4 regions of the Streptomyces bugieae genome follow, and region 1 is predicted to be linked to each of the others. Evidence: riboswitches for the same ligand, from Rfam matches in the RefSeq annotation. Region 1 holds a riboswitch; each other region holds the start of a gene.
The links. Region 1 has a riboswitch for cyclic di-AMP ahead of V2J85_RS36455 (M23 family metallopeptidase). Riboswitches for the same ligand answer to the same signal wherever they lie in the genome.
Positions count from the first base shown of each region.

Region 2: another riboswitch for cyclic di-AMP. It lies ahead of V2J85_RS25300 (M23 family metallopeptidase); the one in region 1 lies ahead of V2J85_RS36455 (M23 family metallopeptidase).
Region 3: another riboswitch for cyclic di-AMP. It lies ahead of V2J85_RS35820 (transglycosylase family protein); the one in region 1 lies ahead of V2J85_RS36455 (M23 family metallopeptidase).
Region 4: another riboswitch for cyclic di-AMP. It lies ahead of V2J85_RS17990 (C40 family peptidase); the one in region 1 lies ahead of V2J85_RS36455 (M23 family metallopeptidase).

Region 1 covers NZ_JAZBJP010000045.1:20,879-28,039, reverse strand. The annotation lists gene V2J85_RS36475 (LysM peptidoglycan-binding domain-containing protein) at 1-739, opposite strand, end outside; gene V2J85_RS36470 (hypothetical protein) at 920-1,402, opposite strand; gene V2J85_RS36465 (PP2C family protein-serine/threonine phosphatase) at 1,750-2,892, shown strand; gene V2J85_RS36460 (DUF2332 domain-containing protein) at 2,995-4,338, opposite strand; cyclic di-AMP (ydaO/yuaA leader) riboswitch at 4,641-4,786, shown strand; gene V2J85_RS36455 (M23 family metallopeptidase) at 4,798-6,042, shown strand; gene V2J85_RS36450 (aldo/keto reductase) at 6,194-7,153, shown strand.
Region 2 covers NZ_JAZBJP010000019.1:27,312-34,472, reverse strand. The annotation lists gene V2J85_RS25315 (DNA gyrase/topoisomerase IV subunit A) at 1-1,198, opposite strand, end outside; gene V2J85_RS25310 (M16 family metallopeptidase) at 1,545-2,882, shown strand; gene V2J85_RS25305 (M16 family metallopeptidase) at 2,918-4,300, shown strand; cyclic di-AMP (ydaO/yuaA leader) riboswitch at 4,576-4,729, shown strand; gene V2J85_RS25300 (M23 family metallopeptidase) at 4,742-5,542, shown strand; gene V2J85_RS25295 (GntR family transcriptional regulator) at 5,723-6,412, shown strand; gene V2J85_RS25290 (HPr family phosphocarrier protein) at 6,742-7,023, opposite strand; gene V2J85_RS25285 (bifunctional acetate--CoA ligase family protein/GNAT family N-acetyltransferase) at 7,157-7,161, shown strand, end outside.
Region 3 covers NZ_JAZBJP010000042.1:31,241-38,401, reverse strand. The annotation lists gene V2J85_RS35830 (cytochrome P450 family protein) at 1-257, shown strand, start outside; gene V2J85_RS35825 (LysM peptidoglycan-binding domain-containing protein) at 508-1,545, shown strand; cyclic di-AMP (ydaO/yuaA leader) riboswitch at 1,799-1,965, shown strand; gene V2J85_RS35820 (transglycosylase family protein) at 1,973-2,629, shown strand; gene eno (phosphopyruvate hydratase) at 2,921-4,201, shown strand; gene V2J85_RS35810 (FtsB family cell division protein) at 4,378-4,830, shown strand; gene V2J85_RS35805 (DUF501 domain-containing protein) at 4,987-5,538, shown strand; gene V2J85_RS35800 (Ppx/GppA phosphatase family protein) at 5,535-6,479, shown strand; gene V2J85_RS35795 (NAD(P)/FAD-dependent oxidoreductase) at 6,978-7,161, shown strand, end outside.
Region 4 covers NZ_JAZBJP010000009.1:118,312-125,472, forward strand. The annotation lists gene pcrA (DNA helicase PcrA) at 1-2,262, opposite strand, end outside; cyclic di-AMP (ydaO/yuaA leader) riboswitch at 2,506-2,675, shown strand; gene V2J85_RS17990 (C40 family peptidase) at 2,683-3,825, shown strand; gene V2J85_RS17995 (hypothetical protein) at 3,994-4,347, opposite strand; gene V2J85_RS18000 (C40 family peptidase) at 4,669-5,817, shown strand; gene V2J85_RS18005 (alpha/beta hydrolase) at 5,890-7,014, opposite strand.

The DNA.
Region 1 (7,161 bases):
TGTCCGTGGGGGCGGGGCCGCCGCGGGGTGTGGCCAGGCGCAGCAGTCGCTCGCACCGCGGGCCGTCCGTCGCGCATGCGGAGACGAGGTCGGCCAGGGTGCCGAGCGTGGCCAGGGTTTCGTTGCGGGCGCCGTTGGCGCCGTCGGTGACCACCCGGCCGGCTTTTCCGGTCGTCGGGTCGGCGAGGTTGAAGGAGGTCGCCGCGGCGTTCTCCAGCCCCGGGGCGGGCCCGGTCACCCGGCGTCCGTCGTCGAACTGCGCCAGCGCGTAGGTGGCCGCCACGGTGGTGAGTTCGTCGACCGTCACCCGGTCCAGGGTCCGCGGCCGGACGGCGCCGCCGGATCCGACCCCGACCACCGCGCGCAGCCGCAGCCTGCGCCCGCTGGTGGCCTCCACGTACAGGACCCCGCCGGCGGGCGGGGCGTACCGGATCCGGAAGGCCCCGGCCGCGTCGGTGCGGGCCCGGCCCAGCTCCCTGCCGCCGTCTTGCGAGCCCGCCCACAACCGCACCGGCACCCCGCGCAGCGGCTGTCCCGCGCCGGTGACCGTGCCGTGCACCGTGCCGCCCGACGGAGGGACCGGCCGGGCGCCTGACGGGGCGGCGGCCAGTGCCAGGGTGACCGCCGCCGACGCCGCGGCGACGGCGGCGCCGGCCGCCGGCACCGGCCGGGCCCACCGCGGCCGGCGGTGCCGGGCCGGGCGGCGGAAGGCGTGCCGGCGTACGGCGGATCCGGTCATGGCGTCACAAGCCTTTCCACGAGGCGCAGCCGAGCCGGCCGGGCCCGGATGTCACCGCTGAACGGGGCGGGTGCTGCGCGTACCGGATCCACCACCTCCACGCGCCCGGAGCGCGACGGGTGCTGCGCCGTCGGGACGGACGCCGGCCCCGGGACGGACGCCGGCCCCGGGCGGGCCGGCTCATCCCTCCGGTCGGCCCGGGGCACCGCCCGCCCCCCTGTCGGTCTCCGGCGTGCGGAGGGTGAACCAGCCGATCCTCGACGTGCCGAACAGCCAGATCGCGCCCAGGTACAGGCCCGGGCCCACCTGGCGGATCTCATCGCGTACCCCGCCCGCGACCAAGGACGTGCGCGAGTAGTCGATGACGATGCACTCCCGCTCGTCCAGCAGGCTCGGGCCCGGAGCCACCCTGGCCAGCACCGCCAACGCGTCGAACGGCCCGAGCCGGTTGCTCAGGTAGCCGCCCTCGGGGCTGAACACCTTTCCCCGCCACGCGGCCAGCCGCACCAGTGCAGCGATCGGCTGCACCAGGCTGGTACCGGCCCCCAGGATCGCGGTGCCCTCCATCGGGCCGCGGGGCACCTCACCGGCCGGAGCGGCCCGGAACACCTCCTCCAGCCGGCCGTCGTCAGCCGCCAGCAGATCACTCTCGGTGCATGACACAGTCAGCCTCCAGCAGTCGTCACCGGCCCACCGCGCCCCTTCCCGGTCCGCCTCACCTCGGCGGGACCGGATCGGGAGTACCCGCGCTGCGGCCCGGCCCGAGCCTGCGCAAGCGGTCAGCTTCACCATGAACGCCCCCGCCCCGCGCCACCACCCTGATACGGCCGATCAGCGACCCGGCCGGGCCGGGCCGGCGGAACCCGTCGTGCGGCGACCCGTCCGGCCCCCGTGGATTCGCCGGGCCGTCCCGGAGCGGACAGCCTGGGGACGTCGAGGTGACGTCGGCGTGCGGCCGGCATGCCGGTGCTCGTACGGCGGACGGGCGGAGCGGGAAGAGGCCGGTGCGGATGCTGCAGGGCGACGGGCCCTCCACGGGCGACGGGGAGCGCCGGGCGCGCCGGGCCCGGATGTCCCCGGTGGGCCGGAGCCTGGCCTGCTGGCTCCCCGCCGTCCTCATCCTCGGCGGCCTCGCGTTCGACATGGCGACGCCGCCCAGCTACACCGCCGCCCCCTTCTTCTCCGCCGCCCCGCTGGTGGCGGCGCCGCTCTTCTCGCTGCCCGCCACCGCCCTCACGGCCCTGGCCGCCATGGCGGGTGAGTCCATGGTGGTGACGTACCGCAGCGCCGCCCAGGACACCCACGAGTCGGTGACCGAGATCGCGACCGTCTTCGTGGTCGCCCTGCTGGCGCTCGCCATCAACCGCGTCGTCCGGATGTCCGACGCCCACCTGGCGTCCGTACGGGACGTCTCGGAGGCCGCGCAGCGGGCCGTCCTGCCGGCGCCGCCCGAGCGGCTCGGCGGGCTCGCGGTCGCCGCCCGGTACGTGGGCGCGCGGGCGGACGCCCGGATCGGCGGCGATTTCTACGCCGTGCAGGACACCCCGCACGGCGTACGGCTGATCGTCGGCGACGTCCGCGGCAAGGGTCTGGAGGCGGTGGAGGCCGCCGTGGTCGTCATCGGGGCCTTCCGGGAGGCGGCGGAACAGGAGGCCACCCTGGAGGCGGTGGCCGGCCGGCTGGAGCGGGCGCTGCAACGGGAGGGCGGGCGGCGCGCGGGAATCGACCGGTACGAGGGGTTCACCACCGCGGTCCTGGCCGAGATCCCCGCCGGCGGGCGGTCGGTGCTGCGGGTCCTCAACCGTGGCCATCCGGCGCCCCTGTTGCTGGGCCCGGACGGCGGGCTGTGCGAGCTGACGCCCGCCGCGCCGGCGCTGCCGCTGGGGATGAGCGAGGTGGCGGGCTGGCCGGACCGTTCCGACGAGTCGTTCTTCCCGGCCGGCGCGCTGCTCCTCTTCTTCACCGACGGCGTGACCGAGGCCCGCGACCTGCGCGGCCGCTTCTACGACCCCGCGGACAAGCTCCGCGGCCGGCACTTCCCGGGTCCCGGCGGCCTCCTGGACGCCCTCATCGAGGACGTCGCCCGGCACACCGGCGGCGCCCCGGCGGACGACATGGCCCTGCTGGCGCTGCAGCGGCCGATGGGGGAGTGAGAGCTCGGCGACCTGCGGGGGTACGCGCAAGGCCGCCGACCCGGCGCTCCACAGCGGGCGGACGCTCCGACAAGGGTGTGCCAAAGGACCGTCAGGGGCCCACTACAGCGGGCGGAAGCTCTGTCCATGCGGGCCGGTGAGCGCGACCGGGTGCCCGTCCAGGGCGAGGGTCAGCTGCAGCGGGTCGTCCGGGCGCGGGGTGTGGTGCGCGGGCAGGGGGAGCCACGGCAGCACGGAGTGGTGCTCCTGGGAGACCCAGTGCCCGCCGCCGTCCCGCCCGTCGAGGACCGACCGTACGAGCCGGGCGAACTCCTCGCGCCGGGCGAACGGCAGATAGCTCAGCACGGAGGTGTGGAACACGACCAGGGTCGCCCCGTCCGGTGCCTCGGCCGCCAGCGCGGGCAGTTCGTCGATCAGGTCCCCGCGGACGATCCGCGGTCGCGGCACCGCCCGCACCGCGTCGACGGCCGCGGACAACCGGTCCGCCCGCGCCTCGTCGCCGGGCCATACGAGCGACCGCAGCCAGCGCAGGTCGTCCGGCTCGGCGACCGGGTCGAGCGGTGCGAGATCGATCCCGGCCCGCCAGACGACCTCGGGGAGCCGGGCGGGGACGTGCGCCCGCTGCGCTGCCGGCGCCGGCACCGGCGCCTGCACCTGACAGGGGAAGACCACGGGGCTGTCAAAGGCGCCCACTTCGACGAGCGGGGCGTGCGCTCCGGCGCCGACGACCCGGTGGTGGGCTCCCGTTCCGTGCCCGCCCGGGTGCCCGGGACCCGGCGCGCCCGCGTCCCCGTATCCGTACCTGCCTTCGTACCCGTAGCCGTCTTCGTATCCGGAGCCCTCTTCGTATCCGTATCCATACGCGTACCGATAGCGGTCCGGGTGCAGACACAGCCCGGCCGAGGTGCCGACCTCCAGCAGGGCCAGCGGCTGGGGCAGCCGGGCGAGCAGCGGCAGCAGGGTGGCGCAGCGGGCCGGTTCGTTGGTCTGGGTGCCGCGGCGCAGGATGACGTCCCGCACCTGGTCCCAGTGCCGGATCGTCCATTCGCGCCAGCGGCCGTAGGCCGCCGCGCCGCGCGGGCCCTGCTCCGCGTGCGGGCCGTCGAGATGGCGGACGGCGGCGAGCAGGAGCTGGGGCTGCTGCTTGTCGCCGGCCGGCAGCGACCCCGCCAGCAGCTCGCACAACTCCTGGTCCTGGCCGATCCGTGCGCTCAACTCCTCGTGGGCGTCGGACCGCCCGCGCGCCTCGCGCCAGGAGAACTCCTGGTACCGCCGCGCCACGTCCTGGGCGCTTCCGGTCGTGCCGCCGCGGTGGCCGGGACGGCCGTGCCGCCCGTGACCGGTGTTGCGGAGGCGTTCGGCGGGTCCGGGGTTCTCGGCGTATCCGGGACTTTCGGAGGGTCCGGGGCGCTCGGAGTGTCCAGGGCGCTCGGCGTTGACGACCATGATCCGACGTTACGTCTTCACGTTCCGTAATGGGCAGGCACCCCTCCGCATAACAACTGACGCACAATCATCGAGAGATCGTTTAGACGCGGCACGGGGTGGTGCGGCCAACTCGCCCGATTTATGGCCATGGTGACCGGAAAAGACCACGCCAAAGCTGGTGCGCGAGGCATATGGATTCCCGGGAAGGCTTGGAAAACCGCCGCGATCTCTATTACTGTCCGATAACGCAGCGCGGTCGTCCCAGCCGCCGCAAGAGGCGGCACCGTGCGCCGACGCCGAATCCCGCACGCGCTTTTCACGCACCTCCAGCACCTCGAACTGCACCAAGGGAACCGGGGAACCACCACCTTGGGGTGAATCGGACGCCTTCGCCAGAGGGTGCCCGTAGGAGACCTTCCTGCTCCGAACCCGTCAGCTAACCCGGTAGGCGAGAAGGAAGGAAAGGAGTGCGCCCCCGTGGCGTCCAACAGGCCCGTCCCCGAGGCTCCGTCCACCTACGAGTCCGACGACCGGGGCCCGGGCGCCCCGTACGCGTCGGGAGCTCCCCACGCCTTCGCGGGTCCCGGCGACACCGCTTTCGTCACCGACGCCCGTTTCGCGACGGCCGGCGGGACGAACGGTGACGCCGACGGCCAGTGGGAGGAATGGAACCCCACCGAGGAGTCCGTCCGCCCGGTCCGCGGCAAGCACCGGGTGGCCAAGCAGCGCGGCGGTGGCCTCGCCCGCGGTGGCACGGTCCTGGGCGTCGGCGTCATCGCGGCGGTCGGTGCGGGCGGGATGGCCACGGCCGAGGGCCGGCCGCCGGTGCCGATCTCGATGCCCGACCTCGGCGGAGTGGCCGACGCGGTCGCCGACCACCTCCCGGACGCCGCCTCCCTGCCCGGCGTCGGCGACCTGATATCCGACGGCGGTTCGCACGGCGACGGCGGCGCGCACACCGCTTCCGCCGCCACCTCCGCCGACCCGCTCACCGGCCCGGGCAGAGACACGGACGCCGGATCGAGCTCGGGCACGGGCTCCGACGCGGGTACGGGTACGGACTCCGGCTCCGGCGCGAACGCCGGCGAGGCGCTGCGCAGCCGCATCCTCCAGCAGGCCGACACCCAGCAGGGCGCCGCCGAACAGGAGGCCCGCGAGGCCGCCGAGCAGGCCGCGATCAAGCAGGCCACGACGGACGCCGCCGCGGACCTGAAGGCCGCGGAGAAGGCCGCGGCCGCCAAGAAGGAGGCGGCGGCCGAGGCCCGGCGCAAGGCCGAGGAGGAGGCCCGCCGAAAGGCGGAGGCCGAACGCCTCGCCAAACTGGCGCAGAGCTTCATCACCCCGGTCTCCTCGTACACCCTCACCGCGAGCTTCGGGCAGGCCGGTGACCGCTGGGTCGCGGACCACACCGGCCAGGACTTCGCCGCCCCGACCGGCACACCCGTCAAGGCGGTGCACTCCGGCACCATCACCCAGGCCGGCTGGGCCGGTTCGTACGGCTACCGCATCGTCCTGACCCTCGACGACGGCACCGAGCTCTGGTTCTGCCACCTGTCCTCGATGGTCAAGACCTCGGGCAAGGTCAGCACCGGCGACGTCATCGGCCGGGTCGGCGCCACGGGCAACGTCACCGGCCCCCACCTCCACCTGGAGGTACGCCCCGGCGCCGGCGACCCGATAGACCCGATGCCCTGGCTGCGCGACCACGGCGTCAACGTCTGAACACCTGACGGGCGGGGCGGGGCGGGCGGCCACGGCGCGAGGGTGGCCGCCGTCCGGGGAACCGGAGTATCCGAGGAACGGGAGTATCCGAGGAACGGGAATAACTCCCGTAAGCGGGAATAACCACCCGCCCCGCGACGCTGCCCCCACCATGAGCGCGACAAGCAACAACTCCCGTACGCCCAGGGCCCTGGGCTCGCTGTCCGTCTCCCCCCTCTCCCTCGGGGGCAACGTCTTCGGCTGGACCGCCGATGAGGCCGAGTCGTTCGCCGTACTCGACGCGTACGTGGCGGGCGGTGGCAACTTCATCGACACCGCCGATGTGTACTCGGCCTGGGTGCCCGGCAACAAGGGCGGCGAGTCCGAGGCGGTCCTCGGCAACTGGCTGGCCTCCCGCGGCCATCGCGACGACATCGTCATCGCCACCAAGGTCGGCGCGCACCCCGATTACAAGGGTCTGTCCGCCGCCACCATCAAGTCCGCGGTCGAGGAGTCCCTCACCCGTCTCCGCACGGATTACATCGACCTCTACTACACCCACTACGACGACGAGTCGGTCGAGGTCGGCGAGTTCCTGACCGCCCTGGACGACCTCGTCCGGGCCGGCAAGGTCCGGGAGATCGGCGCCTCCAACATCTCCGCGCAGCGCCTCGCGGAGTCCCTCGCCTTCTCCGACCGCGAGGGCGTGGCCCGTTACGTGGCCCTGCAGCCGCACTACAACCTGGTCTCCCGCGACACGTACGAGGGCGAACTCGCCGACGTGGCCGCGCGCAACGGCGTGTCCGCGGTGCCGTACTACGCCCTGGCCTCCGGCTTCCTGACCGGCAAGTACCGGCCGGGTGCCGCGGTCGACAGCGCCCGGTCCGGGAAGGCCGCGCAGTACCTGTCCACCGACCGTGGCCCCCGCGTCCTGGAGGCCCTCGACACGGTCGCCGCCGCCCATGGCGCCGAGCTCGCCACCGTCGCGCTGGCCTGGCTCGCCGCCCAGCCGACGGTCGCCGCCCCGATCGCCAGCGCCCGCACGACCGCCCAGCTCGCCCCCCTGCTGGCCGTCACCGACCTGACCCTCACCGCCCCCGAACTCACCCTCCTGAACGAGGCGTCGGCGTAGTCCAGGAC
Region 2 (7,161 bases), on a different contig from region 1:
CCACCAGGGCCGTCAGCAGGCCCTCGACCAGGTGCAGCCGGTCGCGGCGCTTGCTGCGGCGGAACTCGCTGCGGCGGCGCACCACGTCGAAGCGGTGGTCGACGTAGACCTCCAGCAGCTCCTTCAGGCCCAGCGTCAGCGGCTGGCCGTCCACCAGCGCGACGTTGTTGATGCCGAAGGACTCCTCCATCGGCGTCAGCTTGTAGAGCTGCTCCAGGACGGCTTCGGGGTTGAAACCGTTCTTGACCTCGATCACCAGGCGCAGGCCGTGCTCGCGGTCGGTGAGGTCCTTGACGTCCGCGATGCCCTGGAGCTTCTTCGAGCCGACCAGGTCCTTGATCTTGGAGATGACCTTTTCCGGGCCGACCGTGAAGGGGAGTTCGGTGACGACCAGGCCCTTGCGGCGCGCGGTGACGTTCTCCACCGTGACCGTGGCACGGATCTTGAACGTGCCGCGGCCCTTCTCGTAGGCGTCGCGGATGCCGCCGAGGCCCACGATCCGGCCGCCGGTCGGCAGGTCCGGGCCCGGGACGAAGCGCATCAGGGTGTCGAGGTCGGCGTTCGGGTGCTTGATCAGGTGGCGGGCCGCGGCGATGACCTCGCCGAGGTTGTGCGGCGGCATGTTCGTCGCCATACCGACGGCGATGCCGGAGGTGCCGTTGACGAGGAGGTTCGGATACGCGGCGGGGAGGGCGACCGGCTCCCGCTCCTGGCCGTCGTAGTTCGGCGAGAAGTCGACGGTGTCCTCGTCGATCGACTCGGTCATCAGGGACGTCGCGGACGCCATCCGGCATTCCGTGTACCGCATCGCGGCCGGCGGGTCGTCGTTGCCGAGCGAACCGAAGTTGCCGTGGCCGTCGACCAGCGGCAGCCGCATCGAGAACGGCTGCGCCATGCGGACCAGCGCGTCGTAGATGGACGCGTCGCCGTGCGGGTGGAGCTTACCCATCACCTCGCCGACGACCCGGGCGCACTTCACATAGCCGCGGTCGGGGCGCAGGCCCATCTCGTTCATCTGGTAGAGGATGCGGCGGTGCACGGGCTTGAGGCCGTCGCGGGCGTCCGGCAGGGCGCGCGAGTAGATGACCGAATACGCGTACTCGAGGAAGGAACCCTGCATCTCGTCGACGACGTCGATGTCGAGGATCCTCTCCTCGAAGTCGTCCGGCGGCGGGGTCTTCGTGCTGCGGCGGGCCATCGCGGCTGCGGCTCCTTCTGCTGCGTCTACTGCCGAGGTCGGGGACGGCGCCGGAGCGTCGTCGGTCAATCAGCCGGGTCGATCAGCTGGGGGATCAACCGGCGAGTATCTCTGAGTCTGACGCGGACCATTGTGGACCGCCCCACTGACAACGCCGACCGCGACTCCCCCTTCCGCCCCTGCGGCGGCCCGTGGGCGGCCCCCACGACGGCTTGCGGGCGGCCCCACGACGGCCCGGCGCGGGCCCTCGTTCGGGGGCGGCCCTGCGGGAACTTCGCCAGATGCCGACGCGGTTGCATACAGTGACAGAACTTCCTCGCAAGCGATCGAAGGGACGTACATGCCCATGGGTCACACGGCCACAGAACAAGCCGGCTCCGGCGGCCTGACAGCGACCGAGCACCGGCTGGCCAACGGCCTGCGCGTGGTGCTCTCCGAAGACCACCTGACCCCGGTCGCAGCGGTCTGCCTGTGGTACGACGTCGGCTCCCGCCACGAGGTCAAGGGCCGTACGGGCCTGGCTCACCTCTTCGAGCACCTGATGTTCCAGGGTTCCGCGCAGGTGAAGGGGAACGGCCACTTCGAGCTGGTGCAGGGCGCCGGCGGTTCGCTCAACGGCACCACGAGCTTCGAGCGCACCAACTACTTCGAGACCATGCCCGCCCACGAGCTGGAGCTCGCGCTCTGGCTGGAGGCGGACCGCATGGGCTCGCTGCTGACCGCACTCGACGAGGAATCCCTGGAGAACCAGCGCGACGTCGTCAAGAACGAGCGCCGCCAGCGTTACGACAACGTCCCTTACGGCACGGCCTTCGAGAAGCTGACGGCCATGGCGTACCCGGAGGGTCATCCGTACCACCACACCCCCATCGGGTCGATGGCCGATCTGGACGCCGCCTCCCTGGAGGACGCCCGGGCGTTCTTCCGTACGTACTACGCGCCCAACAACGCCGTCCTGTCGGTCGTCGGCGACATCGACCCCGCCCGGACGCTCGCCTGGATCGAGAAGTACTTCGGCTCGATCCCCTCCCACGACGGCAAGCAGCCGCCCCGGGACGGCACGCTGCCCGATGTGGTCGGCACCGAGCTGCGCGAGGTCGTCGAGGAGGAGGTGCCCTCCCGTGCCCTGATGGCGGCCTACCGCCTGCCGCACGACGGCACCCGTGAGGCGGACGCCGCCGACCTCGCCCTGACCGTCCTGGGCGGCGGCGAGTCCTCCCGCCTGTACAACCGGCTGGTGCGTCGCGACCGCAGCGCCGTGGCCGCCGGTTTCGGCCTGCTGCGGCTGGCCGGTGCGCCCTCCCTGGGCTGGCTGGACGTGAAGACGTCCGCCGGGGTGGAGGTGCCCGCCATCGAGCGCGCGGTCGACGACGAGCTGGCGCGGTTCGCCGCCGAGGGGCCCACCCCGGAGGAGATGGAACGGGCGCAGGCCCAGCTGGAGCGCGAATGGCTGGACCGTCTGGCGACGGTCAGCGGCCGCGCCGACGAACTGTGCCGGTTCGCCGTCCTGTTCGGTGACCCGCAGCTCGCGCTGACCGCCGTGCAGCGGGTCCTGGACATCACCCCCGAGGAGGTGCAGGCGGTCGCCAAGGCCCGGTTGCGCCCCGACAACCGTGCGGTGCTCGTCTACGAGCCCACCGAGCCGGCCGGCAACGCCGCCGAGGAAGGGGAGACGGAGCAGTGAGCGACGACACCCGCCAGGATTCCGCAGGGAGCACCATGCAGTTCCACCCGCAGCCCCAGAGCGGCGCGCCCAAGCCGTGGGCCTTCCCGGCCCCCGAGCGCAGCCAACTGCCCAACGGCCTCACGCTCCTGACCAGCCACCGCCCCGGCCAGCAGGTCGTCGCGGTCGAGATCAACCTCGTCGCCCCGCTGGACGCCGAGCCCGAGGGCCTGGACGGCGTCGCCACGATCATGGCGCGCGCCCTGTCCGAGGGCACCGACAAATACGACGCGGAGGGCTTCGCCGCCGAGCTGGAGCGTTGCGGCGCCACCCTGGACGCGCACGCCGACCACCCCGGCGTACGCGTCTCCCTGGAGGTCCCGGCGTCCCGGCTGACCCGTGCGCTCGGCCTGCTCGCCGATGCGCTGCGCGCCCCCGCGTTCCCGGAGAGCGAGATCGAGCGGCTGGTCCGCAACCGCCTCGACGAGATCCCGCACGAGCTCGCCAACCCGGCCCGGCGTGCGGCTATGGCGCTCTCCAAGGAGCTGTTCCCGGCCACCGCGCGGATCTCCCGCCCCCGTCAGGGCACCGAGGAGACCGTCGCGCGGATCGACGCCGCGGCCGTGCGCGCCTTCTACGACGCCCACGTCCGGCCCGCCACGGCCACCGCCGTGATCGTCGGTGACTTCACCGGCGTCGACCTGGCCGCGGCGCTCGCCGACACCCTCGGCGCCTGGAGCGGTTCGACCGCCGAGCCGGTCAAGGCCACCCCGATCGCCGCCGACGACACCGGCCGCGTGGTGATCGTGGACCGCCCCGGCGCCGTCCAGACCCAGCTGCTCATCGGCCGGATCGGCGCCGACCGGCACGACCGCGTGTGGCCGGCCCAGGTGCTCGGCACGTACTGCCTGGGCGGCACCCTCACCTCCCGTCTGGACCGCGTCCTGCGCGAGGAGAAGGGCTACACCTACGGCGTGCGCGCCTTCGGCCAGGTACTGCGCTCCACGGCCCCCACGTCCCCCGAGGGCACCACCGGCGCGGCGCTGCTCGCCATCAGCGGCTCGGTGGACACCGCCTCCACCGGGCCCGCGCTGGAGGACCTCTGGAAGGTGCTGCGGACCCTCGCGGCAGAGGGGCTGACGGACGAGGAGCGGGACGTCGCGGTGCAGAACCTCGTCGGGGTGGCGCCGCTCAAGTACGAGACCGCGGCGGCCGTCGCGGGCACCCTCGCCGACCAGGTGGAGCAGCAGCTCCCGGACGACTTCCAGGCGCAGTTGTACCTCCGGCTCGCGGAGACCGGCACGGTCGAGGCGACCGCCGCCGCCGTCAACGCCTTCCCGGTGGACCGCCTGGTGACCGTCCTGGTGGGCGACGCCGCGCAGATCACCGAGCCCGTCAAGGCGCTGGGCATCGGAGAGGTGAAGGTCGTCAGCGGCTGATCCGCCCAGGGCGCATGACGACGCGTCACGACCGGTCGGCTCCCGCGGTGTTCGCGCACCGCGGGAGCCGTCGTATGTCCGCCGCTCGTCGGCCGGAGTCCGTACCTGTCCGCCCGAGTCCGTCGGTTGTCCGTCGTATGTCCGGTTTGTAAGGGCTCGTTGGGTCGGAACTTGTGGGATCCCGCACAAAATCGTGGTTCCGTTTGGCTCCGCGAAGTGGCCCCGATTAGCGTCGGTCCGGCTGTTCGTCACAACTCCGCCACAACAGTGGCACCGGACAGTCATCGCCGAGTCCCCGTACGGCGCGAGCCAGGGGAGCCGGGGACCCACGTCCCTGGGGTGAATCGGGCCCCTCTCCGGAGGAGCCCGTAGGAGACCTTCCTGCTCCGAACCCGTCAGCTAACCCGGTAGGCGAGAGGGAAGGAAAGGACAAGCCAGCACATGGCGTTCACCCGTGCCACCGGGAAGCACCGCCGGGCCAGCCGCAGCGCCCGGACGACCCGCAAGCTCGCCGGCATAGCCACCCTCGCGACCTCCGGCGTCGTCGGCACCCTGGCCTCGCCGGCGCTGGCCGCCACCGACGCGGCGCGCACGCAGGACACCGGCCTCACCCAGGCCGTCGTGCTCGGTGACGAACTCGCCCACCGCCTGGAGGTCCAGGCCGACGCCCAGCAGGCCGCCGCCGAGACCGCCGCCGTGCAGGCGAAGGCCGAGGCCGAGGCCAAGAAGCGCGCGGCGGAGGCCGAGCGGCACGCCGAGGCGGCCAGGAAGAAGGCCAAGGCCGAGCGCGAGGCCAAGGAGCGGGCCGCCCGGGACGCCGAGCGCAAGCGTCTGAACGCCTTCGTCGCCCCCGTCGCCGACTCCTACGTCTCCACCGGCTACAAGGCGTCCAGCAGCCTGTGGTCCTCCGGAAGCCACACCGGCATCGACTTCCACGCCGCCACCGGGACCTCCGTCCACGCGGTCGGCGCGGGCACCGTCGTCGAGGCCGGCTGGGGCGGCTCGTACGGCAACAACATCGTGATCAAGATGCACGACGGCACGTACACCCAGTACGGCCACCTGTCGTCGATCGGCGTCTCGGTCGGCCAGACCGTCACCCCCGGCCAGCAGATCGGCCTCTCCGGGGCCACCGGCAACGTCACCGGCCCGCATCTGCACTTCGAGGCCCGCACCAGCCCGGACTACGGCTCCGACATCGACCCGATCGCGTATCTGCGGTCGCACGGCGTCAACGTCTGAGCCGGCGTCCGGCCGCCCCGCCCGCACCCCCGGCGCACGCCTCCGCATCCCCGCGCCCGCTGGCCAAAAAATATCGCCGAATACGCGGAGTCCGTCGGAAAAACCGTGCCGGTCGAATAGAGTCTCGGAAAAGCCGCCGACCGGCGGCGTTTTCCGGGGATTACGGCGGAGGCACGATCGATGCGAGGCCATATTTCCGCGCATGCGGTGTGCACGGCGATTCGCGAGGACATCATCTCCGGTGCACTGGCGCCGGGGAGCCGGCTGATCGAGGAGATCCTGGCGGCGCGCTACGGCGTCTCCAGAGTGCCGGTCCGCGAAGCGCTGCGCACCCTGCAGTCGGAGGGCTTCGTCACCACCCGCCACCACGCGGGCGCCTGCGTCGCCGAGCCCACCGAGCAGGAGGCCGCCGACCTGCTCGACATCCGTGCCCTGCTGGAGCCGCTGGGTGCGGCCCGCGCGGCCGCCCGGCGCACCCCCGCCCATCTGAAGGTGCTGCGCGGTCTGGTACGGCTCGGCCGCGAGCGGGCCCGCCACGGCAACCCCGCCGACCTGCGCCAACTCGACGGCTGGTTCCACGAGACGCTGGCCCAGGCGGCCGGCAGTCCCAGCCTGACCGCACTGCTGACCCAGCTGCGCCGCAAGATCGAGTGGATGTATGCGGTGGAGCCGCCGCCGCGGGCCGGTGAGGCGTGGGACGACCACGGCGCGGTGCTGGACGCGGTGGCCCGGGGCGACGCGGAACGGGCCCGCGCCCTGATGGCGGCGCACATCGAGCGGTCGCTCCCGGTGTACCGGCTGCGGCGCCCCGCCACGCCCGACGTGAGCGACACGAAACGGCCCGTCAACACGGCGCGCGCCCGTTCTTAACAATCGGGCCGTATACAAAGGGGTGCGGAATTTCCGGGGCGCGATTGCGTCGCATCCGGATTTGAATTCGGATATCGGCGCGTTTTCGTATGCCGTTGCGCGCGTGCGTTCCGGTACGCACATTCCGCGGCACGCTTTCCCGTACCTGCCTCCCGGCATAGTGGTCCCAGGCCGCGAAAATTCCGCGGCAGCGGGTGTGACATGTGCGTGGGGGAGGGGGAGGCCATTCCCCCGGAACGGTATTTCTCCGGCACGCGAAACGGCCCCGCCGCGGCACCTTTTCAGGTCACCGTGGCGGGGCCGCCGTGCGAAGGGGCGTCCCGGGGGACTCAGACGGTCTCGGGCAGCTCTTCGAGACCCTCGGCGACGAGCTTGGCCAGACGGTCGAGCGCTACCTCGGCGCCCTCGGCGTCCGAGGCCAGCACGATCTCCTCGCCGCCCTGGGCGCCCAGGCCCAGGACCGCGAGCATGGAGGCCGCGTTGACCGGGTTGCCATCGGCCTTGGCGATCGTCATCGGGACGCCCGAGGCGGTGGCCGCCCGGACGAAGATCGACGCGGGGCGGGCGTGCAGGCCCTCGGCCCAACCGACATTCACGCGGCGCTCAGCCATGGTGTTGCCCTTCAAAGTCGTGACTGTTGTCTAGACCATTCTCTCACGCTGCCGGGAGTGCTCCCAGCCTCCCCCTGACCCCGAGATTACGCGCGCCGGGCCGGTTGTCGGTGGCCGGTCGTACGCTGTCCGCATGCA
Region 3 (7,161 bases), on a different contig from region 1:
CGGCGCGCTTCCCCGACCCGGACCTGCTCGACCTGACCCGGCGTGACAATCAGCATCTGGGATACGGGCACGGCATCCATTACTGCCTGGGCGCCCCGCTCGCCCGGCTCGAAGGGCAGACCGCGCTCGCCACCCTGCTGACCCGGCTTCCGGACATCCGGCTTGCGGTGGAACCGGCCGAATTGCGGTGGCGTGGCGGGCTCATCATGCGCGGACTGCGGTCGCTGCCGGTGGAGTTCACGTCCGAGCGGCCCTGACCAGCGACGGAGGCCGATGGTGACAGAGCGTCAGGACGTGACCTGCGCGTGATCTTTGCTACACCGACTTGTGACTACCCGTGACCCCGGCTACCTTTCGATCCACGATCGACGGCTCCTCGAACACAGTGCCGAGGAAACCGTCGGATCGCGACAACTCAACCGCCGCGCGAAAGGCATCCGCATGCGTTCCGGGAACGGCCGACACCGTCGCCCCCGTCAAGCACCGGCCATCTTTGTCACGGCGGGAGTGACCGGCTCGGCACTCGCACTGCCTCTGCTCTCCGCCGGTGGCGCCCACGCCGCCGACACCGCGACCTGGGACCGGGTCGCCCAGTGCGAGAGCGGCGGCATCTGGAGCTCGGACACCGGCAACGGTTTCTACGGCGGGCTCCAGCTCACCCAGGACATGTGGGACCGGCACGGCGGCGCGGCCTACGCCTCGCGGCCCGACCTCGCCAGCCGCGCCCAGCAGATCGCGGTGGCCGAGACGATCCTCGACGACCTCGGCCCGGACGCCTGGCCGAGCTGTGCGGTGAACGCCGGTCTGACGAAGGACGGCCGGGTGCCGCGGGTCGACCCGGGCGGCACCAGCACCCCGATACCCGACCCGTCGGACGACGACCGGACCGCCGGCTCCGGCTCCTCCGGTTGGCACGACGGGACGGCCGACGACCCCGGTGGCGACGAGGACGACGGGCCGGCCGGTGACGAGCCGTCGCGGGCCACGCCGTCCCCGTCCACTCCCGACCCCTCGGACTCCGCCGGCACCGGCACGCCGTCCCCCGACCCCGACCGGACCTCCGGCTCGTCCGGGCCGTCCGGCGACGCGACGCCGGGCGACCGGGGCGAGGATCCGTCCGGCACCACCGCCCCCTCCGACGACGGCACCAGCGGCAGCGACGCCAGCGGTACCGGCGACGGCGCCGGTACGGGCAAGGGGGACGGCACGGCCTCCGACGGATCGCAGGGCGGTACGACGACGGACGGCGTGCCGGGCGGTTCGGGCCGGCACCGCGGCGACGCGGACCGGGGCGACGGCGACGGCGGCGACCGGGCCTCCGGCGGGCGGCACGCCTCGCGCGGCGACGACGCGCACCGGACGCCCCCGGCCGAGGGCGACGGGTACACCGTGCAGCCGGGTGACAGCCTGTCAGCGATCGCCCAGGCGCACCGGCTGCCGGGTGGCTGGCCGGCGCTCTACGACCGCAACGAGGACGTCGTCGGCTCCGACGCGGACCTGATCCACCCAGGTCAGCAGCTCGATCTCGGGCAGTCCGCAGGGTAGTTCGCCGGTTTCGGCCCGCTTTGGCGAAAGTGAGACAAGCGTCTCGTTGTGGGGCGGTGGGCCCCGAAGGGTCCACTGCCGTCGCACCGGTCCCCACCTGCGGGTTTGTGACCCCTCCGTGATCAAAAATGGTCAACTCGGTCCAGATGAGGGGGTTTGAACACCCGGGTGGTTCCTGATTACGGTCATCACCGCTCGCCAAAGCGGGCCCCTTCGATCACACGCCGAGTCCTGCCGGTGGTCGGAGGCAGTTGACGCGCAAGCGCCGTAGGCAGGAGCGGGGGAACCAAGGTAGGCGCCGGCCCGGCCCGTGAAAGCGGGTCAGCCGGCTTGGGGTGAAGCCCGGTGCTCATGGCACCGGCCGGGCGACTCACAGTCCGAACCCGACAGCTCACCTCGTAGGCGTCGGTGAGGAAACGAACGAACCATGCTGATCTTCAAGGGCAAGCACCGTCGTCCCTCCAAGGCCGCCCGCGTCGCCACCCTCGCCGGTGTCGCCGGTGCCGCCGTGGCCGTCCCGCTGATGGGCGCCACCTCTGCCTCCGCCGCCTCCGTCGCCACCTGGGACAAGGTCGCCCAGTGCGAGTCCGGCGGCAACTGGTCGATCAACACCGGTAACGGCTACTACGGTGGCCTGCAGTTCTCCAACTCCAGCTGGGCCGCCGCCGGCGGCACCAAGTACGCGCCGCGCGCCGACCTGGCCACCAAGTCCCAGCAGATCGCCGCCGCCGAGAAGCTCCTCGCCCTCCAGGGCCCGGGCGCCTGGTCCTGCGCCGGCGCCGGCGGTCTGACCGCCGGTGGCCCGTCCCCCGACCTGGACAGCAGCACCCCGGTCGCCAAGTCCGCACCGGAGAAGAGCGACGCGGCGGTCAAGCGCACCCCGGCCGCCCCGAAGCACGAGAGCACCCCGGCCGCCCCGAAGAAGAACCAGGGCCACGGCAACTACACCGTCAAGGCCGGCGACACCCTCGCCAAGATCGCCAAGGCGCACGGCACCCACTGGAAGGCCGTCTACGCGGCCAACAAGTCCGTCATCGGCGGCAACCCCAACCTGATCTTCCCGGGTCAGAAGCTCCACGTCTGAGTCGTCCCCGCACCGGGACACCCCTGGTGAGACCGGCCCCGTCCGGCGCGCCCCTCCCCCCGGCGCGCCGCGGCGGGGCTTCTCCGTACCCCGCCGTCCGCGCCGCCGCCGGCCGGACGCTCCGCCGGACTTTCCCCGCTCGGCGAACATTGCGGCAAACATCCCGTGAGCTGGGCCTTTGTGCTGCTTGTGGGGTTATTCCGTCCCACGGAGCGGGCCAAGGGCAGGCGGACCCTCCCCGGGCCGTTAGGCTCGTGCTGCAGAACTCCAGACACCCATGAAGGAGACAACGTGCCGTCCATCGACGTCGTCGTAGCCCGCGAAATTCTCGACTCGCGAGGTAATCCCACGGTCGAGGTCGAGGTCGGCCTCGACGACGGCAGCACCGGCCGTGCCGCCGTGCCGTCCGGCGCCTCGACCGGCGCCTTCGAGGCCATCGAGCTCCGCGACGGCGACCCCAACCGCTACCTCGGCAAGGGCGTGGAGAAGGCCGTCCTGGCCGTCATCGAGCAGATCGGCCCGGAGCTCGTCGGCTACGACGCGACCGAGCAGCGGCTGATCGACCAGGCCATGTTCGACCTGGACGCCACCGACAACAAGGGCTCGCTCGGCGCCAACGCCATCCTCGGCGTCTCCCTCGCCGTCGCGCACGCCGCCTCCGAGGCCAGCGACCTCCCGCTGTTCCGCTACCTGGGCGGCCCGAACGCGCACGTCCTGCCCGTGCCGATGATGAACATCCTGAACGGCGGCTCGCACGCCGACTCCAACGTGGACATCCAGGAGTTCATGATCGCCCCGATCGGCGCGGAGTCCTTCTCCGAGGCCCTGCGCTGGGGCGCCGAGGTCTACCACACCCTCAAGAAGGTCCTGAAGGCCAAGGGCCTGGCCACCGGCCTCGGCGACGAGGGCGGCTTCGCCCCGAACCTGGGCTCCAACCGCGAGGCCCTCGACCTCATCCTCGAGGCCATCAAGGAAGCCGGTTACGCCCCCGGCCAGGACATCGCGCTCGCCCTGGACGTCGCCGCCTCCGAGTTCTACAAGGACGGCAAGTACCAGTTCGAGGGCAAGGACCGCTCGGCCGCCGAGATGACCGAGTACTACGAGGAGCTGGTGGCGGCCTACCCGCTGGTCTCCATCGAGGACCCGCTGTTCGAGGACGACTGGGCCGGCTGGAAGGTCATCACCGACAAGCTCGGCGCCAAGGTCCAGCTGGTCGGCGACGACCTGTTCGTCACCAACCCCGAGCGCCTGGCCCGCGGCATCGAGGAGGGCTCCGCCAACGCCCTCCTGGTCAAGGTCAACCAGATCGGCTCGCTGACCGAGACCCTGGACGCCGTCGAGCTGGCCCAGCGCAACGGCTTCAAGTGCATGATGTCGCACCGCTCCGGCGAGACCGAGGACGTCACCATCGCCGACCTCGCCGTCGCCACCAACTGCGGCCAGATCAAGACCGGCGCCCCGGCCCGCTCCGAGCGCGTCGCCAAGTACAACCAGCTGCTGCGCATCGAGGAGATCCTCGACGACGCCGCGGTGTACGCCGGCCGCAGCGCGTTCCCCCGCTTCAAGGGCTGACGCCCCGGAGCTCGGCGTCCCGCGGTTCCGCCGGGGCGGCTGACCCGAGCCCGAGAGGGCTGATCGGGCGAGCCGACCGCCCAGCGCCCCGTACGTCCCCGGCGACGGTCCCGTACCGTTGCCGGGGACGTACCTGCTTGAAGCAGACCGACGTCCGTCAGTGAAGGGGAGACGACGTGCCCGCGGACCGGTTCTCGACCGCGACCCGACTCAAGGCGCTCGGCGAGCAGGCCGCCGCCCGCGTCTACCGCGCCCGGCCGGCCCGCCGCAACCGCCTCACCGGCCGCGCCGCCCTGCTGGCCCTGGTGATGTGCTCGCTGGTGGTCGCGCTCGCGTACCCGATAAGGCAGTACGTCTCCCAGCGCTCCGACATCGCCGACCAGCGCCGCAAGGCCCGGGACGCGGGCGCCGAACTGGACCGGCTGCGCGAGCAGAAGGCCCGCTGGCAGGACCCGGAGTACGTCCGCCAGCAGGCCCGCCGGCACCTGCACTACGTCATGCCGGGCGAGACCGGATACATCGTCCAGGACGGCTCCGGCACCGCCGCCGCCCCCAAGGGGACGCGGGCCGCGCAGCGCCCCTGGTACGACAACCTGTGGCACGCGGTCGACGCGGCCGACAAGCGGTAGCGCCGGCTCCGCGGGGTGCCGCCGGCCCGTACCGCCGGCGCGCCCGGACCCGTACTGTCGACAGGGACGGCGCGCACCGCCCCGCCGCACCGCCCTTCCGCCCTTCCGCCCTTCCGCCCTTCAGTCCTTCCACTCCTCACCTCACCGAAAGCGCACATGGAAACCCCTCCGCCCCAGACCGAGCCCACCGAGCCCACCGCCGCGGACATCGCCGCCTTCAAGGAGCAGCTCGGCCGCCCGCCGCGCGGCCTGCGCGCCATCGCGCACCGCTGCCCGTGCGGCCAGCCGGACGTCGTCGAGACGGCGCCGCGCCTGGAGGACGGCACGCCCTTCCCCACGCTCTACTACCTCACCTGCCCGCGCGCGGCCTCCGCGATCGGCACGCTGGAGGCCAATGGCGTGATGAAGGAGATGACCGACCGGCTGGCGGCCGACCCGGAGCTCGCCGCCGCCTACCGCGCGGCCCACGAGGACTACATCCGGCGGCGGGACGCCATCGAGGTACTGGAGGGCTTCCCCAGCGCGGGCGGCATGCCCGACCGGGTCAAGTGCCTGCACGTCCTCGTCGGCCACTCGCTGGCGGCCGGGCCGGGCGTCAACCCGCTCGGTGACGAGGCGATCGCCATGCTGCCGGAGTGGTGGAAGAAGGGCCCGTGCGTGAGCCCGTGCAGCGGGACCGACAGCGAGACCGAGGGAGAGTCCGAGTGAAGCGTGTCGCCGCCGTCGACTGCGGTACGAACTCCATCCGCCTGCTGGTCGCGGACGTCGACCCGGCGACCGGCGAGCTGAAGGAGCTCGACCGCCGGATGCAGATCGTCCGCCTGGGCCAGGACGTGGACCGCACCGGGCGGCTGGCGCCGGAGGCGCTGGAGCGCACCTTCGCGGCCTGCCGGGAGTACGCCGCGGTGATCAAGGGCCTGGGCGCCGAGCGGGTCCGTTTCGTGGCGACCTCGGCCTCACGGGACGCCGAGAACCGCGCGGACTTCGTGCGCGGCGTGGTGGACATCCTGGGCGTGGAGCCCGAGGTGATCACCGGCGACCAGGAGGCGGAGTTCTCCTTCAACGGCGCCACCAAGGAGCTCACCGGCCGCGCCGATCTTCATCGTCCGTTCCTGGTGGTGGACATCGGCGGCGGCTCGACCGAGTTCGTCCTCGGTGATGACTCCGTCCGGGCCGCCCGCTCGGTCGACGTCGGCTGCGTCCGGATGACCGAACGGCACCTGGTGCACAACGGCGAGATCAGCGACCCGCCGACCGCCGCCCAGGTCGCCGCCATCAAGGCCGACATCGCCAAGGCCCTGGACCACGCGGAGGAGGCCGTCCCGCTGGCCGAGGCCGCCACCCTGGTGGGCCTGGCCGGCTCGGTGACCACCGTCGCCGCGATCGCCCTGGGCCTCACCCACTACGACTCCGAGGCCATCCACCACTCCCGCATCCCGCTGGCGAAGGTCCGCGAGATCACCGACCGGCTGCTCACCGCCACCCACGCCGAGCGCGCGGCCATCCCGGTCATGCACCCGGGCCGGGTCGACGTGATCGGCGCGGGCGCCCTCGTCCTGCTCGCGATCATGGAACGCACCGGTGCCGAGGAGGTCGTGGTCAGCGAGCACGACATCCTGGACGGGATCGCCTGGAGCATCGCGGACTGAGGCCCGGACGCGGCGCCGCGGGGCCGCACGGACGGCCTGACGGACGGCGTGACGGACGACCGGCAGAGGTGCGGCAACGGCCTCTGCCGGGTGGCTCTTTGAGCGGGCGTGGTGCCGTCCGAGCGGGATTCGGGGGCACTCAGGGGGTTCCTCGGGCGCCCCGTGGAAGAAAGTTCGTGAAATCCTTCACATGAAAAAACCTCCTGTCGGGCGAACAATCTGACGGTGCGACGCTCATTCGAAGGCTTCAGGGCCGTTCGACCCGGAGAATGCGCGGGTCCCGACGGCTCGGCTATGCGCTCCCGCAGGGCGTGGTGGGTCACCCGGATGGCCTACAAGCCCTGATCAACGGGGGTGTCCAACGCCTCGCGTACTACGGTGGTTCCGGCCCGCGCTATGGCGTCCGTCACGAAGCCGGCGGAGTGTAGCAGATGCCCCTCGGGTCCTTGTGAAGGGGCTCACGAGCGACCCCCCATGTGGGGGTGGATACTCGATTGCATGAGCACCACGGAGCGTCCCAGGATCCTCGTAGTAGGCGGTGGGTACGTAGGCCTGTACGCAGCTCGGCGCATCCTCAAGAAGATGCGCTACGGCGAGGCGACCGTCACGGTCGTCGACCCGCGGTCGTACATGACCTATCAGCCCTTCCTCCCCGAAGCCGCCGCCGGCAGCATCTCCCCCC
Region 4 (7,161 bases), on a different contig from region 1:
GGACGAGGACAGCGAGGAGCCGATGCCCCCGCCGAAGCCGCCACCGCCGCCGCCCCGGGACGAGAGCCCGCCCATCGACGCGGACGGGGTCGCCGGGCCGGTCCGCTTCCACTCGACGTAGTCGTCCGGGATCTCCTCCAGGAACCGCGACGGCGGGTTGTACGAGGGCTGGCCCCAGGCGCTGCGCATCGTCGAGCGGGTGACGTACAGCCGCTCGCGGGCGCGGGTGATGCCGACGTACGCCAGCCGGCGCTCCTCCTCCAGCTCCTTGGTCTGGCCCAGCGCGCGCATGTGCGGGAAGACGCCGTCCTCCATGCCGGTCAGGAAGACGACGGGGAATTCCAGGCCCTTGGCGGTGTGCAGCGTCATGAGGGTGACCACGCCGCTGCCCTCCTCGTCCTCGTCGGGGATCTGGTCGGAGTCGGCGACCAGCGCGACCTGTTCGAGGAAGTCGGAGAGGGTGCCGGGGTTCTCCTCGCCGCGGTCCTGCTCGAATTCCAGGGCGACCGCGGCGAGTTCCTGGAGGTTCTCGATCCGGGTCTCGTCCTGCGGGTCGGTGGACGCCTGGAGCTCGGCGAGGTAGCCCGTGCGCTCCAGGACGGCCTCCAGGATCGTGGCGGGCCCGGCGCCGGACTCCACGATCGTCCGCAGCTCCTCCATCAGGACGTTGAAGCGCTTGACGGCGTTGGCGGAGCGGGCCGCCATGCCGTACGCCTCGTCGACCCGGCGCAGGGCCTGCGGGAAGGTGATCTTCTCGCGGAGCGACAGGGCGTCGATCATCGCCTCGGCGCGCTCGCCGATGCCGCGCTTGGGGACGTTCAGGATGCGGCGCAGCGGGACGCTGTCCTCGGGGTTGGCGAGCACGCGCAGGTACGCGAGGACGTCGCGGACCTCCTTGCGCTCGTAGAAGCGCACTCCGCCGACGACCTTGTAGGGCAGCCCGACCCGGATGAGGATCTCCTCGAAGACGCGGGACTGGGCGTTGGTGCGGTAGAAGACGGCGACGTCGCCGGCCTTGGCGTCGCCGGCGTCGGTCAGCCGGTCGATCTCGTCGGCGACGAACTGCGCCTCGTCGTGCTCGGTGTCGGCGACATAGCCGTTGATCTTGGGGCCGGCGCCGGCGTCGGTCCAGAGGTTCTTGGGGCGGCGGTTCTCGTTGCGCTCGATGACCGCGTTGGCGGCCGACAGGATGGTCTGCGAGGAGCGGTAGTTCTGCTCCAGCAGGATCGTGGTCGCGTCCGGGTAGTCCTCCTCGAACTGGAGGATGTTGCGGATCGTGGCGCCGCGGAAGGCGTAGATCGACTGGTCGGCGTCGCCGACGACGCACAGCTCGGCGGCGGGGATGTCGGCGGTGCCGGTCCCCACGAGCTCGCGGACGAGGGTGTACTGGGCGTGGTTGGTGTCCTGGTACTCGTCGACGAGGACGTGCCGGAAGCGGCGGCGGTAGTGCTCGGCGACGTCCGGGAAGGCCTGGAGGAGGTTGACCGTCGTCATGATGATGTCGTCGAAGTCCAGGGCGTTGGCCTCGCGCAGCCGCGCCTGGTACATCGCGTACGCCTCGGCCAGGGTCTTCTCGAAGCCGTCGGCGGCCGTCCCCGCGAAGGTCTCCTCGTCGATGAGCTCGTTCTTGAGGTTGGAGATCTTCGCGCTGAAGGACTTGGGCGGGAAGCGCTTGGGGTCGAGGTCCAGATCGCGGCAGACCAGGGACATCAGGCGCTTGGAGTCGGCGGCGTCGTAGATCGAGAACGAGGACGTGAAGCCGAGCTTCTTGGACTCGCGACGCAGGATCCGCACGCAGGCGCTGTGGAAGGTGGAGACCCACATGGCGTTGGCGCGCGGGCCGACCAGCTGCTCGACGCGCTCCTTCATCTCGCCGGCGGCCTTGTTCGTGAAGGTGATCGCGAGTATCTGGCCGGGGTGGACGTGCCGCTCGGCGAGGAGGTGCGCGATGCGGTGGGTGAGCACCCGGGTCTTGCCGGAGCCGGCGCCGGCGACGATCAGCAGCGGGCCGCCGGTGTGCACCACGGCGGCCTTCTGCTGGTCGTTGAGCCCCTCGAGCAGCGCGGCGGGGTCGATGGCCGGGCGGGCGGCGCCGTCGCGGTAGTACGCGTCCCTGGGCACGGGCGCGTCGAACCGCCCGCCGAACAGGTCGGCGGGGATCTCCTCGGGGACCGGCCCGTGCTCGTCCTCGGGAGGCGGCGGGGGCTCCTCGTCCTTGTGGCCGAGGTCCGCCAGGAAGCTGTCGTCAAAGAGGCTGCTCATCGCCCACCGAGTCTAGGCCGCCGCACCGACAGCGTGCCGGGGACTGTGGACAAGTGGCCGGGACGGCCACAAAGCGGAACGGCATCACTCAGGTCACGAAAAGGTTTCGGGCATATCGAACATCAGCCTTCACAGGAGCCACACGAGTTGGCTAACGTCCTCGCTCAGGCAGCCCGCCTCCCCGCGGACGACAGCGTTCGCACGGGCCGCCCACGCCGAGTCCGGCCCTGCCCGCGACGTGTCCCTCCGGTCACGCCCGGGTCACCCGGAGCCGGGGACCCACCAGCAACACCGGGGTGAATCGATCCGTCCGACCGACGCCAGCGGACGTACGGACCGTAGGGCACGGCCTTCCGTCAGCGACACCGCCCGAACCCGACAGCTAACCCGGTAGGCGGTCCACGGAAGGAGTTGCCGGCCTTGGCGTCCCATCGCAAGCCGCGCACCAGCGTTCTCACCTCGCCCGGGAGCCGCCGTACGGCGGCCGGGCTCACCACCGCCGCACTCGCCTCGGTCACCCTGCTCTCGCAGACCGCCGACGCCGCCCCCAGGGCCCCCAAGCCCACCATCGAAGAGGTCAAGCAGAAGGTCGACGGCCTCTACCGGCAGGCCGAGGTGGCCACCCAGAAGTACAACGCCGCCAAGGAGCGCGCCGACCACCAGCGCGAGACCGTGGACGGGCTGCTCAACGCCGCGGCCAAGCGGGCGGAGAAGATGAACGCGTCCCGGCGGGAGCTCGGGACGTTCGCCTCGGCGCAGTACCGCACCGGCGGCATGAACCCGACCGCGCAGCTGATGCTCGCCAAGGACCCGCAGCAGTTCTTCGACCGCAGCCACCTGATGGAGCGGCTGACCGGGCGGCAGCAGCAGGCCGTCACCGACTACCAGCAGCAGGCCGCGGCCGCCGCCCGCCAGCGGGCCGAGGCGAGCCGCAGCCTGGATCAGCTGCAGAGCACGCAGGCCGCGCTGAAGGAGTCCAAGCGCTCCGTGCAGCAGAAGCTCGCCGAGGCCCGGCAGCTGCTGTCCCGGCTGACCGCCCAGGAGAAGGCGCGGCTGGCCGAACTGGAGCGCCAGAAGGAGGCGGCGGCCAAGCGCCGGGCCGCGGAGGAGGCGCGCAAGCAGCAGGAGCGCGAGCGGCAGCGGCAGCAGGACGGCGGCTCGACCGGCGGCCAGACCGGCGGGGACACCGGCGGCTCCACCGGGGGCTCGCAGTCCACCAAGGCCGAGAAGGCCCTGGCGTTCGCCCGCGCCCAGATCGGCAAGCCGTACGTCTGGGGCGCCACCGGGCCCTCGTCCTACGACTGCTCGGGGCTGACCCAGGCGGCGTGGAAGGCGGCCGGGGTCGATCTGCCGCGCACCACCTGGGAACAGGTCAAGGTCGGCCAGCGGGTGGCGACCAAGGACCTGCAACCCGGTGACCTGGTCTTCTTCTTCGACGACATCAGCCACGTCGGCATGTACATAGGCGGCGGCAAGATGATCCACGCCCCGCACCCGGGCGCCAACGTCCGGGAGGAGTCGATCTACTACATGCCGATCTACGGGAGCGTCCGCCTGGGCTGACGCCCGGCCCCGCTCCCCACGGCCCACCCCCCACGGCCACCCCCCACACGCCACCGCGCGGCCCTCGCCTCCGGATCCCGGAGCGCGACGGCCGCGCGGTGTGCTGCTGTGGGTGCGCCGTTGCCGGGTCCCGGGCACTACGGGCCCGGGACCGTACGGCCGGCGCTCTCAGGTCCAGAGGACGGCGATGAAGATGTTGGCCATCGTGAGGCCGCCGACCGCGCCGAACAGCGCCTTGTCGATCTGCTCCTCGTCCCGCTTGACGTAGACCAGCGCCAGGATCACCACCAGGACGGCCATCTTGATGCCGATCTTGATGGTGTTGACCGGGTGGTCCTGCGCCTGGTTGAGGCCGACCAGCACGATGCCGGTGACCAGCATCGTCAGCGCGCCGTGCAGCATGGCCGGAACGAACCGGGCGGTGCCCGCACCCATCGCCTTCATCTGCGTCAGGAAGCCGCCCAGCAGGGCGGCGATGCCGATGATGTGCAGGCCGACGAAGATATTGATGACTACGTCCATGGGGCCGGATCGTATCCGCCGCATAGCACGCCCTTTCCGGCAGGGCGTCCACATTCGCCGCTTCGGTCAGCGCGGAGCGGCCCCGGCGACCGGGCGATGGCGCTCCGGTCAGCCGCGTTCCGGCAGCGGTCGAAACCGAACAATGCCGCGCAAGCGAGCCCACCCCCGTGACGCCCGGGCTTAGCGTCCTCCTCCAGGCGGCCGACTCCCCGCCGCGCCGGACCCCGCACCGGCGTTCCGTCGGCCGCCCCGCCGAGAGGTACGGCGGCGGCCGCCCCGTCTCACGGGCCGCCGCCGGACCCACGGCCCGAAGGGAAGGAAGTGACGGCCACCGTGGCCTCGCACCGCAAGCCCAGGCAGCATCCGCTCGCCTCGCTCACCGGCGGCTCGCGCACCGCGCGCACCGCCCGCACGGCCGCCACTCTGGCCCTCGCCGGCGCCGCCACCGCCACCGCCTTCGACGGCACCGGCCAGGCGGCGAACCTGCCCACCCCCGCCCAGGTCAAGGGCCGGGTCGACGCGCTGTACCAGGAGGCAGAGGTGGCCACACAGAAGTACGACGGCGCGAAGGAAGCCGCCGAGACCGCACGCGAGGAGCTGAGCAGGCTGCAGGACGAGGCCGCCCGCAGGACCCAGAAGCTGAACACCGCGCGGGCCGGGCTGGGCGCCCTGGCCGCCTCCCAGTACCGCTCCGGCGGCGTGGACCCCACCGTACGGCTGCTGCTGTCCGCCGATCCGCAGCGCTATCTGGACGGCGCCGCGGTGCTGGAGCGGACGGGCAGCCACCAGGCGAGCGCGGTGGCCGGGTACGCGCGCCGGCTCGGCAGCGTGCGGCAGGTCCGGCAGCGGGCCGAGGAGACCGCGGAACGGCTGACCCGGAACGAGACCACGCTGAAGAAGCACCGGGTCACCGTCGTGCGGAAACTGGACGCCGCGGAGCAGCTGCTGGCCCGGCTGACGGCGGAGCAGCGGGGCCGGATGGCCGGACGGGACGGCTCGCGGGCCGGGACGGCGGGCGGCCGGGCGGACCGCGGGGGCGGCGGGCGCGACGGCGGTCTGCTCGGCGGGATCCCCACCGGCTCGGCGGCCGCGGCCACCGCCTCGGCGCAGCAGGCGCCCAACGCGCGGGCCGCCCGGGCGGTTTCGTTCGCCTACGCCGCGCTCGGCAAGCCGTACGTCTGGGGCGCGACCGGGCCCGCCGCGTACGACTGCTCGGGGCTGACCCAGGCGGCATGGCGGTCGGGCGGGGTCTCCCTCCCGCGCACCACCTACACCCAGATCAACGCCGGCCCGCGCATCGACCGTTCCCAACTGGCCCCCGGTGACCTGGTGTTCTTCTACACGGCCATCAGTCACGTGGGGCTCTACATCGGCGACGGGAAGATGATCCACGCGCCGCACCCGGGCGCGCCGGTGCGGATCGCGCCGATCGACCAGATGCCCTTCGCGGGCGCCACGCGGCCGGCGTAGGGGACCACGCGGCCGGAGTAGGAGCCACGCGGCCGGCGCAGGGGTCCGGTCCGCCGCGCCCGGTGCGCCTGCTCAGGCCCGCAGCTGTGTGCCCAGCCAGCGGAAGATCTCCGGGACCTGGTTGCGCCACACCACCGTGGTGTGGCCACCGGCGTTCGCCGCTATCCGGTGCACGGTGACCGTCGTCGGGCGCTTCGCGAGCTGCTGGAGGCCGATGCCCGCCTGGTAGCCGTCGCCGGCCGCACCCGACACGTACAGGGCGGTGCGCGGCGGACGGCCGGCCGCGTTGGCGGCCTTCAGGATGTGCAGCGGGTTGGACTGGACGCGCAGCACGGGGTCCTTGCCGGCGAGCGAGTCGGGCTCCAGCGCCGGGTCGTTGTAGCCGGACATGGCGACGGCGGCGCGGTAGCGGTCCGGGTGGGCCAGGGCCAGCTTGGCGGCGCAGTGGGCGCCGGCCGAGTAGCCGGCCAGGGCCCAGGAGTGCGGCTGGTCGCCGGCCCGGAAGTTGTCGACGATCATCTGGCGGACGTCGACGGTCAGCCAGCTGTCCGCGTTGACCTTGCCGGTGATGTTGACGCAGCCGGTGTCGGCGCCGGTGAGCAGGGTGGTGCGCGGCGCCACCAGGATGGCGGGCTTGATCTCGCCGCGCTGCATCTTCGGGCCGAGCTGCTCGGCGACGTGCAGCGCGCCGAACCAGGCCTTCGCCGACCCGGGGTAGCCGGGCAGCAGCTCGACGACGGGGAACTTCCTGTTCTTGAAGGCCGGGTCGTTGTACTGCGGCGGCAGCCAGACGTACACCTCGCCGACCACGCCCGAGATGCGGCCCTTGAGGTTGGTCATCTGGACGCCGGGGCCCACCTTCGGGTCGTCGGCCGGCCGGAACTGCTGGATCTGCTTGGGCTGGTTCTTGATCTGCCGGCCGCCCATGCCGTCCGGCCCGAGGTCCTTCGCGACCGCGACGTGGCTGTCGGTGCCGAGCAGGTCACCCCAGGTGTCGTAGAGGTTGTTCGCGTTGTTGACCAGCACGAACACCACCGTGATGGCGGTGAACTGGGCGAACAGCAGCATCAGCAGCCGGGCGAGGCCGCGCAGCAACGGCGGCCCGGCTATCCGGCTCCAGATGGCCAGCGGCAGCACGACGGCGATGACCAGCAGCACGATCGAGGTGAGGAAGAAGGGCGTGCCCGTCAGGCTCATCGGGAACTCGCTTCCAGGACGCATGACACGAAGGACGTGGGGTGGGGTGGTTCGGGCCCCGCCTTCGGCAGTGAGCCTCTCCGCGCCCTTAGATGGCGATCCGTGTGGTCCTGGTTGCCCGTCTTTGGTCCTTCTTTACGCCTTCCT